Regions from separate parts of the Streptomyces sp. TS71-3 genome, predicted to be linked through region 2. Evidence: riboswitches for the same ligand, from Rfam matches in the RefSeq annotation. Region 2 holds a riboswitch; the other holds the start of a gene.

Region 1 (5,410 bases), 3.4 Mb from region 2:
CGACGTGGAGGGCGCGCTCTCCCGGCTGCACGGCGAGCGTGTCGACACAGGCGAGACGCTGGTCGGCCACCACCCCGAGGACGAGCTCGCCGTCAGACGGCGCAACAGGGCGGTGTGACCCGCCTGACACCCTCGTGTCTGGCCCCGTGTCTGGCCACCTCCGTGTCTGACCACCTCCCCGTTCGGCCACATCCGTGTCCGACACCGTCGTGTCCCGCGCACTTCAGCGTCTTGCGCACTCCCGCGTCCGGCACTCCGCGACTCACGCCCGTCCCAGGGGCCCGGCGTGACACTCCGAGCCGCCAAGAGGGCCTGATCACCCCCTGATGTCAGTGGTGTAAGGCAGCATCGGTGTCGTGAGACGCGAGCCCACCATCCTGCATCTCGACATGGATGCCTTCTATGCCTCGGCCGAGCAGGCGGCGAAGCCGAGCCTGCGCGGCAAGGCGGTGGTGGTGGGCGGTCTCGGGCCACGCGGTGTGGTGGCCACTGCCTCGTACGAGGCCCGCCGTTTCGGTGTGCACTCCGCCATGCCGATGGGTCAGGCCCGCAGGCTCGCTCCGCACGCCGCATACCTGGTCCCGCGCTTCGCCCTGTACCGCGACATCAGCGAGCAGGTGATGGGTCTGCTGCGGCAGTTGTCGCCACTCGTGGAGCCGCTGAGCCTCGACGAGGCGTTCGTGGACCTGGAGGCCGCCGGCGCCGCCTGGGACGCCGAGTCGGCCCAGGCCACCGGCCGGCGGCTGCGCGCCGACATCCGCACGCTCACCGGCCTCGCCGGATCGGTCGGCCTGGCGGCGTCCAAGATGCTGGCGAAGATCGCCTCCGAGGAGGCCAAGCCCGACGGACTGGTCCTCATAGAGCCGGGCACCGAGCGGGAGCTCCTCGCGCCCATGTCCGTACGCACCCTGCCGGGCGTGGGCCCCGCCACCGGCGACCATCTGCGCCGGATCGGCATCACCACGGTCGGGGAGATCGCGGAGGCCGGTGAGGACGAGATGGTCAGGCTGCTCGGGAAGGCGCACGGCAGCGCCCTGTACGCCATGGCGCTGGCCCGCGACGAGCGTCCCGTGGTGGCCGAGCGTGACACGAAGTCCGTCTCCGTGGAGGACACCTACGACGTCGACATCCACGACCGGGTACGGGTGCGCACCGAGGTGCAGCGGCTGGCCGACCGATGCGTCCAGCGGCTGCGCGCCGCGGGCCGCTCCGGCCGCACGGTCGTGCTGAAGGTACGGCGCTACGACTTCTCCACGCTGACCAGGTCGGAGACGCTGCGGGGCCCCACCGACGACCCCATGGTGGTGCGCGAGGCCGCCGCACACCTGCTGGAGTCCGTGGACACCACCGGCGGGGTGCGGCTGCTGGGCGTGGGCGTCAGCGGGCTCGCCGACTTCACCCAGGAGTACCTGTTCGCGCAGGCGGTGGAGGAGCACGCCGCCGCGCCCGAGCAGCCCGAGTCCGAGCCGGAGCCGGAGGCGGCGCCCGCACCGGCCGAACGGCGCTGGCCGGCCGGCCACGACGTGCACCACAGCACGCACGGGCCCGGCTGGATCCAGGGCAGCGGCATCGGCAGGGTGACCGTCCGGTTCGAGACCCCCGGCTCCAGGCCCGGGCGCGTCCGCACGTTCAGCACCGATGACCCTGACCTCACCCTCTCCGACCCGCTGCCCCTGGTGCCGGAGGCGATGCCCGCCGCACCGGCGGAGGACGGGCCGGGAGACGGTCCGGAGCCGGAAGCCGGACCGAGGTCCGATGCCGGTCCCAGCGAGGAAGCCGGCCCCGGGCCGAGAGCCGGATCCGGGCCGGCCGAGGACGGCACGTGACGGTCACTGTCCGGAAGGGGCTGGTTCCGCCGCCCCCGGACCAACGGCGGGTTGGTGGTTGCCCGCGCAGTTCCCCGCGCCCCTGAGTGGGCCGGGGCGTAGCCCCGAGCAAGCCCGGCCACCGAAGGGGCGCACCCTGACAGCTGCCGAGCGATGCGTGACGCGGTGAGCGGCGCACGCCCCCGCTCACCCCTCGTCCTGGCCCGCCAACCGTCCGAAGTCACGGTCCTCGGGAGACGGCGGAGCCGCCGTGTCGAGGCCGTAGTGGTGGTAGAGCTGCAGCTCCTGGGCCGGTGAGAGATGGCGGCCCACGCCGAAGTCCGGCGCATCCTTGATCAGCGACCGTTCGAACGGCACGCGGAGCATGCCCTCCTCCAGGCGGCTGGGTTCCAGTGGCACGAAGGCGTCCCGGCTGAAGAATCCGGTCCGTATGGCGGCCCACTCCGGGACGCCCGTCGCGTCGTCGAGGTACACCTCGTCGACCGTGCCGATCTTCGTGCCGTTGCGGTCGAACGCCTTGCGGCCGATCAGGTGGCGCGGATCGATGTCGCTCTGCACGGTCCCTCCAGTGGTTGCACATCATCCGTAATCTCTACGAAAGGGCACATTCAGGGCGTCGGCCACTCGAACGTTCTGCCGGGGTCCCCGCTGGTAGGCTGGCTTTGGCTGCTGAACCCGTGCGGGAGAGCTCCAGGCCATGGCCATGGGGCGCCGAAGGAGCAAATCCTCCCCGGAAACTCTCAGGCCCAAGTACCGCACGGACGAGGTCACTCTGGAAAGCAGAGCGGGCGCCAAGGCCTCCGTTCTCACCGACGGTGCAAGCCGGGCGCCATGGCGCCCCGGTGAAGCTCTCAGGTCGAGATGACAGAGGGGGAGGCCGTCCGGGCACCCGCAGTGGTGTCCCTCGCAGGTCGCAGCAGACCAGGAGGCCTCCCACCATGTCCCCCAACCGCACCCCGCTCGCCCGGCTCGAAGAGGGCATCCCCTTCGCCCGGCGCCATATCGGACCCGATGCCGAATCCCTGGCCAAGATGCTGGCGCAGGTCGGCTACGGCTCGCTGGACGAGCTGACCGCCGCCGCGGTGCCCGACGTGATCAAGGACACCGAGGCCCTGCCGCTGCCCGAGGCGCGCACCGAGGCCGAGGTACTGGATGAGCTGCGGGCCCTCGCCGAGCGCAATGACGTGCTCGACTCCATGATCGGTCTGGGCTACCACGGCACCTTCACACCTCCGGTGATCCTGCGGAACGTCCTGGAGAACCCGGCCTGGTACACCGCGTACACGCCGTACCAGCCGGAGATCTCGCAGGGCCGCCTGGAGGCGCTGCTCAACTTCCAGACCGTGGTCTCCGAGCTGACCGGGCTGCCCACGGCCGGCGCCTCGCTGCTCGACGAGGGCACCGCCGCGGCCGAGGCCATGGCGCTGTCCCGGCGGGTCGGCAAGGTCAAGAACGGTGTCTTCCTGGTCGACGCCGACACCCTCCCGCAGACGATCGCCGTGGTGCGCACCCGCGCCGAACCCACCGGTGTCGAGATCGTCGTCGCCGATCTCGCCGGCGGCATCCCCGCGGAGATCGCGGAGCGCGGCGTGGTGGGCGTGCTGGTGCAGTACCCCGGAGCCTCGGGCGCCGTGCGCGACCTGCGCCCCCTCGTCGACCAGGCTCACGAGATCGGCGCCGTCGTGACCGTCGCCGCCGACCTGCTCGCCCTCACCATGCTGCGCTCGCCAGGCGAGCTGGGCGCGGACATCGCCGTCGGTACCACCCAGCGCTTCGGCGTCCCCATGGGCTTCGGCGGCCCGCACGCCGGCTACATGTCCGTACGCGACGCATACGCCCGCAACCTCCCCGGCCGGCTGGTCGGCGTGTCCGTGGACGCCGACGGCAACCAGGCCTACCGCCTCGCGCTGCAGACCCGCGAACAGCACATCCGCCGCGAGAAGGCCACCAGCAACATCTGCACCGCGCAGGTCCTGCTCGCCGTGATGGCCGGGATGTACGCCGTCTACCACGGCCCCGACGGCCTGCGGACCATCGCCCGGCGCACCCACCGGTACGCCGCCCTGCTCGCCGAGGGCCTGCGCCGCGGTGGCGTCGAGGTGGTCCACGACGCCTTCTTCGACACCGTCACCGCAAGGGTTCCGGGCCGGGCCGCCGCCGTGGTGCGCGCCGCCAGGGAAGACGGTGTGAACCTGCGCCTCACCGACTCCGACCACGTCGGCATCGCCTGCGACGAGACCACCACGCGCGCCCACCTCGGCACCGTGTGGACCGCCTTCGGCGTAGTGGCCGACGTCACCGCGCTGGACGCGGAACCCACCGCCGCGGACGGCACGGACGGCGACGCCCTGCCCGGGGCGCTGCTGCGCACCGACACGTACCTCACCCACCCGGTCTTCCACCAGCACCACTCCGAGACCGCCATGCTGCGGTACCTGCGCAGGCTCGCCGACCGCGACTACGCCCTCGACCGGGGCATGATCCCGCTGGGCTCCTGCACCATGAAGCTCAACGCCACCACGGAGATGCAGCCCATCACCTGGCCGGGCTTCGGAGCCCTGCACCCCTTCGCCCCCGCCGACCAGGCGCAGGGGTACCTGAGTCTGATCCAGGAGCTGGAGAGCCAGCTCGCCGGGATCACCGGCTACGACAAGGTGTCCCTCCAGCCCAACGCCGGATCGCAGGGCGAGCTGGCCGGGCTGCTCGCGGTGCGCGGGTACCACCGCGCCCGCGGCGACGAGCAGCGCACCGTGTGCCTCATCCCGTCCTCGGCGCACGGCACCAACGCCGCGAGCGCCGTGCTCGCCGGAATGCGCGTGGTGGTGGTGAAGACTTCCGACGACGGCGAGATCGACATCGCCGACCTGCGCGCGAAGATCGAGCAGCACCGCGAGCAGCTGGCCGTGCTGATGATCACGTACCCGTCCACGCACGGCGTGTTCGAAGAGCACGTCGCCGAGATCTGCGCGGCCGTGCACGACGCCGGCGGGCAGGTCTACGTCGACGGCGCGAACCTCAACGCCGTGATGGGCCTCGCCAGGCCGGGCCGCTTCGGCGGCGACGTCTCGCACCTCAACCTGCACAAGACCTTCTGCATCCCGCACGGCGGCGGCGGGCCGGGCGTCGGCCCCGTCGCGGTGCGCGAGCACCTCGCCCCGTACCTGCCCAACCACCCGTTGCAGCCGGCCGCGGGGCCCGAGAACGGTATCGGTCCGATCGCCGCCGCGCCCTGGGGCTCCGCGGGCATCCTCCCGATCTCGTGGGCGTTCGTCCGCCTGATGGGCGCCGAGGGGCTCAAGCGGGCCACGCAGGTCGCCGTGCTCAGCGCCAACTACATCGCCCGCCGTCTCGAGCCCCACTTCCCGGTGCTCTACACGGGTCCGGGCGGCCTGGTCGCCCACGAGTGCATCATCGACCTGCGGCCCCTGACCAAGGCCACCGGCGTGTCGGTGGACGACGTCGCCAAGCGGCTGATCGACTACGGCTTCCACGCGCCCACGATGTCGTTCCCGGTGGCCGGGACCCTGATGATCGAGCCGACCGAGAGCGAGGACCTGGCGGAGCTGGACCGCTTCTGCGACGCG
Region 2 (5,410 bases):
GGATCACACCGCCGCGGGGCCCGCCCAGCGTCTTGTGGGTGGTGGTGGTCACCACGTGGGCGTGCGGGACCGGGTTCGGGTGCAGTCCGGCCGCCACCAGGCCGGCGAAGTGCGCCATGTCGACCATCAGATAAGCGCCGACCTCGTCCGCGATCCGGCGGAACGCCGCGAAGTCGAGCTGCCTCGGGTAGGCCGACCAGCCCGCCACGATCAGCTTCGGCCTGGTCTCCTTGGCCTGCCGCTCCACCTCGGCCATGTCGATCCGGCCGGTCTCGTCGTCGACCTGGTAGGCGACGACGTCGTAGAGCTTGCCGGAGAAGTTGATCTTCATGCCGTGGGTCAGGTGGCCGCCGTGCGCCAGGTTCAGGCCCATGATCGTGTCGCCGGGGTTCAGGAGTGCGAACATCGCGGCGGCGTTGGCCTGTGCGCCCGAGTGCGGCTGGACGTTGGCATGCTCGGCGCCGAACAGCGCCTTCACGCGGTCGATGGCGATCTGCTCGACCACGTCGACGTGCTCGCAGCCGCCGTAGTAGCGGCGGCCCGGGTAGCCCTCGGCGTACTTGTTGGTGAGCACCGAGCCCTGCGCGGCCATCACGGCCACCGGGGCGAAGTTCTCAGAGGCGATCATCTCCAGCGTCGACTGCTGGCGCCGGAGCTCGGCGTCCACGGCGGCGGCGACGTCCGGGTCCACCTCGTGGAGAGGTATGTCGAGAAGCGAGTGAGGCGAGTGAAGCGACATCACGGTCCCTAAGCGGTTGTCCGGGCATTTCCCGTCTGAGCGGCCCGCCGGACGGCCCGGCGGCGGTGCGCGGGCGCCCGGCGGCGGTGCGGGGCGCCCCGGCAGCGGTGGCGGTGGGTCAGCCGGCCGAGAACTCGGTGTACTCGTCGGCGGAGAGCAGGTCGTCCGGCTCTCCGCTCACGCGCACCTTGAACAGCCAGCCGCCCTCGAACGGCGCGGAGTTCACCAGCGAGGGGTCGTCGACCACGTCGTCGTTGACCTCGGTGACCTCGCCGCTGATCGGCGAATACAGATCGCTGACGGACTTGGTCGACTCCAGCTCTCCGCAGGCCTCGCCCGCGCTGACCGAGGAGCCGACCTCGGGGAGCTGGGCGTAGACGACGTCGCCGAGCGCGTTGGCCGCGAACTCGGTGATGCCGATCGTCGCCACACCGTCCTCGGTGGGCGACACCCACTCGTGCTCCTTGCTGTAGCGAAGCTGCTCGGGGTTGCTCATGTGGTGAATTCTCCTGTACGCGGGGGAGTGCTTGTGAACGGACCGTCTTGCGATGCGAGACGGAGCGGATGGACCCGGCCATGATCGCGCCGGGCGGGGGCGCGGCCCGCGGCGGACACGGGCCCACGGGGGCGTGAGGGGTGCAGCTCTGCGCCCCGGATCACTTCTTCCGCTGGTAGAACGGCAGGGCCACCACCTCGTAGGGCTCGCGGGCGCCGCGGACGTCCACGGCCACGCCCGGCGTGCCCGGAGCCGCACGGTCCGCGTCGACGTAGGCCATCGCGATCGGCCTGCCCAGCGTCGGCGACGGGGCGCCCGAGGTGACCTCGCCGATCACCGTACCGTCCGCGGCCGCCACCACGGCGTACCCCGCGCGGGGCACCCTGCGGCCCTCGGCGACCAGGCCGACCAGCCGGCGCGGCGGGGCGCTCTCAGCGCGCCGGGCGGCCGCTTCGAGCGCCTCGCGCCCGACGAAGTCACCCTGCTTGTCGAACTTCACCACCCGGCCGAGGCCCGCGTCGAACGGCGTGAGCCGCGTGCTCAGCTCGTTCCCGTACAGCGGCATGCCCGCCTCCAGGCGCAGCGTGTCGCGGCACGACAGCCCGCACGGCACCAGGCCCGCGCCGGCGCCCGCCTCGGTCAGCGCCGCCCACAGCCGCTCGGCGTCGGCGGGCGCCACGAACAGCTCGAAGCCGTCCTCGCCGGTGTACCCCGTACGGGCGATGAGCGCGGGAACGCCCGCGACGGTGCCGGGCGCGCCCGTGTAGTACTTCAGCCCGTCCAGATCGACGTCCGTGAGCGGGGCGAGGATGCCGGGGGAGGCGGGGCCCTGGACGGCGAGCAGGGCGTAGGCGTCGCGGTCGTCGCGCACGGCCGCGTCGAACTCGGCGGCACGCTCGGTGAGCGCGGCGAGGACGGTCTCGGCGTTGGCGGCGTTGGCGACGACCAGGTACTCGGGCGCGGCCTGCCCCGGACCGGCCGCCTGCGACGGAGTGCCCGGCCGGCCCCCGTCGAGCCGGTAGACGATCAGGTCGTCGAGGATGCCGCCGTCCGCCCGGCAGATCATCGTGTACCGCGCGCGGCTCGGCTTCAGGGCGCCGATGTTGCCGACCAGCGCGTGGTCCAGCAGGGCGGCGGCGCCGGGCCCGGTGACGGTGAGCTCGCCCATGTGCGAGAGGTCGAAGAGGCCGGCCGCGGTCCGTACGGCCTGGTGCTCCTCGCGCTCGCTGCCGTACCGCAGAGGCATGTCCCAGCCCGCGAAGTCGGTCATGGTGGCGCCGAGCGAGCGGTGCACCGCGTCGAGGGCGGTGCGGCGGGGCTGGGCGGCGTCGTGCGGCATGAGGGCTCCCGGGTCGGATCAGAGGGTTGCGAGGAAGGACGGGCACGGACGAACGGTGCCGTTCCTCCCCCTCTGTCATCGGAACCTGAGAGGTTCGCCGAGAGCCCGTCTCACGAGGAGACGTCCGGGCGTCCGGGCTTGCACCTTGGGTGGGACCGCCAGGGGCGGCCCGCTTTCCAGAATTGCCTCACCCGCGCGGTATCGGGGCCTGAGAGATTCAAGGGAGGACTTGCTCCTTCGGCGCCCCGGCCGACGGCCGGAGGCTCTCCCGCGCGGATTCGAGCGGCCTGTATGGAGTTGGCGGGCACATCATTGCACGGCGCGCAGGCCATGGCAGTGGGGGCGCTTCAGGGGATTGCAGCGGCGCTCGGCGGAAGCCCGCGCTCCGGGGCGCGGGCGGTGCCGGTCGGCCGGGTGTGACCGGCGGTGGCCCTGCGACACACGCGGAGGACGTGCGCAGACGGGTTCGCGCCAGCCGTCCCATTACCGTTTCTTTGCACTTTGCGGCGGGCAGACCACGTACCAGCGGGCCGGGAGGGCGGCGCCGGGGCAGGCCGGGGGAGGTCCATCATGGAGGGTCCGATCACGGTGCGCGGCGGGCGCGCGGTGGGCGGTGCGGTGGCCCGGCGTGCGGCGCCAGCCGGGCCCGGGGCACTCGTCACGCCCGGTCCGGGCGCCGTCCGCGACCTGCGGGGGCACTCCTGGCGTGGGCCCTGGCGCCTGTCGTTCGCCGCGGGCGACCTCGTCGTGGTCTCCGGTCTGCCCGGCAGCGGCAAGTCCACCCTGATGCGCAGGGCCGTGCGGGGGCACCGCATCGACTCGCAGGACAGCCGCGAGCGCTGGGCGCGGCGGCTGCCCCGGTGGGTGCCGTACGCGCTCTACCGCCCTCTCGTGCGCCTCGCGCACTTCGCGCGGCTGCGTCGTGCGCTGCGTGACGGGGCGGGGCTCGTCGTGCACGACTGCGGGACGCAGGCGTGGGTGCGGTGGTGGCTCGCCCGTGTGGCGGCGCGGCGGGGCGCCGCACTGCACCTGGTGCTGCTCGACGTGCCCGCGGGTGCGGCGCTGGCCGGGCAGCGGGCGCGGGGGCGCGGGGTGTCGTGGTACGCGTTCCTGCGGCACCGCAGGGCCGTGGGGCGGCTCGCGGGGGCTTTGGCAGCCGGCCGATTGCCACACGGCTGCGCGTCCGCGGTCCTCATGGACCGCGCAGCATCCGACGACCTCCACACGATCGAATTCGCCGCGCGCCCCGGCTCCGGTGACCCACTCTGAGGGTCCGCTCCGGCGGTCCCCGGCCCCGGCCGGCGGGTGGCGGATACCTTGCGCGGTTCCCCGCGCCCCGTCCGCGCCTGCGGCGCCTCAGCGCCGCTGAGGGCCCGGTTGTCCTTCATCTCACGCTGGCCGATGGGCCGGTCGCGCAGTTCCCCGCGCCCCTCAAGGCGCCTGCGGCGCACTCCGGCGACAGCACCCCGTCCCGCCCAACCGGCTGCAGAAGGCGCTGGATAAGGGGCGCGGGGGCCGGTGCGAACGACCGGCCACTCAGCGCAGGTTCGAAAGACGCCCAAGACACCGCTGGTCGGTCACCGAAGGGGCCCTGAAGGGGCGCGGGGAACTGCGCGAGCAGCCCACCACCCAGCGCAGGAACCGGAGACATCCGAGTCCACCCCTCCGGGTGGTCGCGGAAGGCGCCGAAAAGGGGCGCGGGGAACCGCGCGACAGGCCGGCACCCCACACCCCCCGGAACGCACCCAAATCACCCCCACCCACCCCGGCGAACCCCCCGGAAGGGAACCCGTACGCAACCCGCCGCCCACAACAAGCGTCACCCCCGCTGACGTCGGGTTAGGGTGCCACCCGCAGCAGCGGAACAATGCTGTGCACGGCGAGCGACCCACCACCCGCAGGCCGTGGGCGAACAGGGCAGGACGCAAGGATTGAGAAGCATGGACATACCGCCACAGGCCATGACCCACCCCCATGGCGGCTGGCCGGCCAACGAGCTCGAAGAGGTGCTGGCCGCCTCCCTGGGCACCCAGGGCGGCCACTTCCCCGGGGCCTCGGGCAGCGGGGGACCGTCCTCGGCGGGGGCCCGCATCCTGGAAGTCCTGGCCCGCAGCCCCCTGTGGGTGCCGCTGCCCAACGGCGGCGGCCCCGACCACCGGATGCTCGACCTGCCCACCATGGAGCTCGACGGCCAGGCGTACGTCCCCGTCTTCAGCTCGGAGCAGCAGTTCCGCCAGGTGGTCGGCGACCACATGGCGTTCACCGTCGCGCCGGCCGTGGAGTTCGCGCGCGGGCTCCAGCCGCAGCTGGGCATCGCCGTCAACCCGGACGGCACGATAGGCATCCCGCTCCCGCCGCCCGCCGTGGCCGAGCTCTGCCGAGCGGGGGGCATTCCGCTCGACGCGTCCCTGAGCGGCGGCCGGGTGCGGCTCTTCGAGCCCGACTGGCAGGAGGATCCGGTGGAGTTCCTGACCGCCGCCGCCGAGGAGTTCGCGGCCGGGGACCACGCCGGGGGCGCCGCCTCCCACACCGGCCTGCCCGGCACGGGGGAGCCCGCCGGAGCCGTGCGCAGCGCGCGGCGCTGCCTCGCCAGCGTCGAGGGCGACGACCCCGTCCTGTTCGTCGGCGTCGAACTCGCCCACCTGGGCCCCCTCGGAATGGCGGAGCACTGGGGCACGGAGGGCCACGACCCCCGCGAGGCACCGCTCGCCGCCCTGGGCCGCGCGCTCGGCCGGGCCCCGGTCCGCTGGCCCGTCAACCTGGTCCTGCTGGACGTCACTCAGGACCCGGTGGCCGAGTGGATGCGTGACAAGGTCATCCCGTTCTACACGAGCGC

Evidence for each region. A riboswitch is a leader RNA that binds a small molecule or an ion and turns the genes downstream of it on or off. The one in region 2 is predicted to bind glycine.
Region 1: linked by a shared signal. The riboswitch ahead of gcvP (aminomethyl-transferring glycine dehydrogenase) and the one ahead of gcvT (glycine cleavage system aminomethyltransferase GcvT) in region 2 are both predicted to bind glycine.

What each region holds. Positions count from the first base shown of each region.
Region 1 is NZ_BNEL01000001.1:5,468,993-5,474,402, forward strand. It holds gene Sm713_RS22305 (MerR family transcriptional regulator) at 1-118, shown strand, start outside; gene Sm713_RS22310 (DNA polymerase IV) at 357-1,826, shown strand; gene Sm713_RS22315 (PRC-barrel domain-containing protein) at 2,013-2,384, opposite strand; glycine riboswitch at 2,497-2,592, shown strand; gene gcvP (aminomethyl-transferring glycine dehydrogenase) at 2,765-5,410, shown strand, end outside.
Region 2 is NZ_BNEL01000001.1:2,074,931-2,080,340, forward strand. It holds gene glyA (serine hydroxymethyltransferase) at 1-739, opposite strand, end outside; gene gcvH (glycine cleavage system protein GcvH) at 858-1,235, opposite strand; gene gcvT (glycine cleavage system aminomethyltransferase GcvT) at 1,396-2,574, opposite strand; glycine riboswitch at 2,761-2,855, opposite strand; gene Sm713_RS08530 (AAA family ATPase) at 3,145-3,843, shown strand; gene Sm713_RS08535 (enhanced serine sensitivity protein SseB) at 4,515-5,410, shown strand, end outside.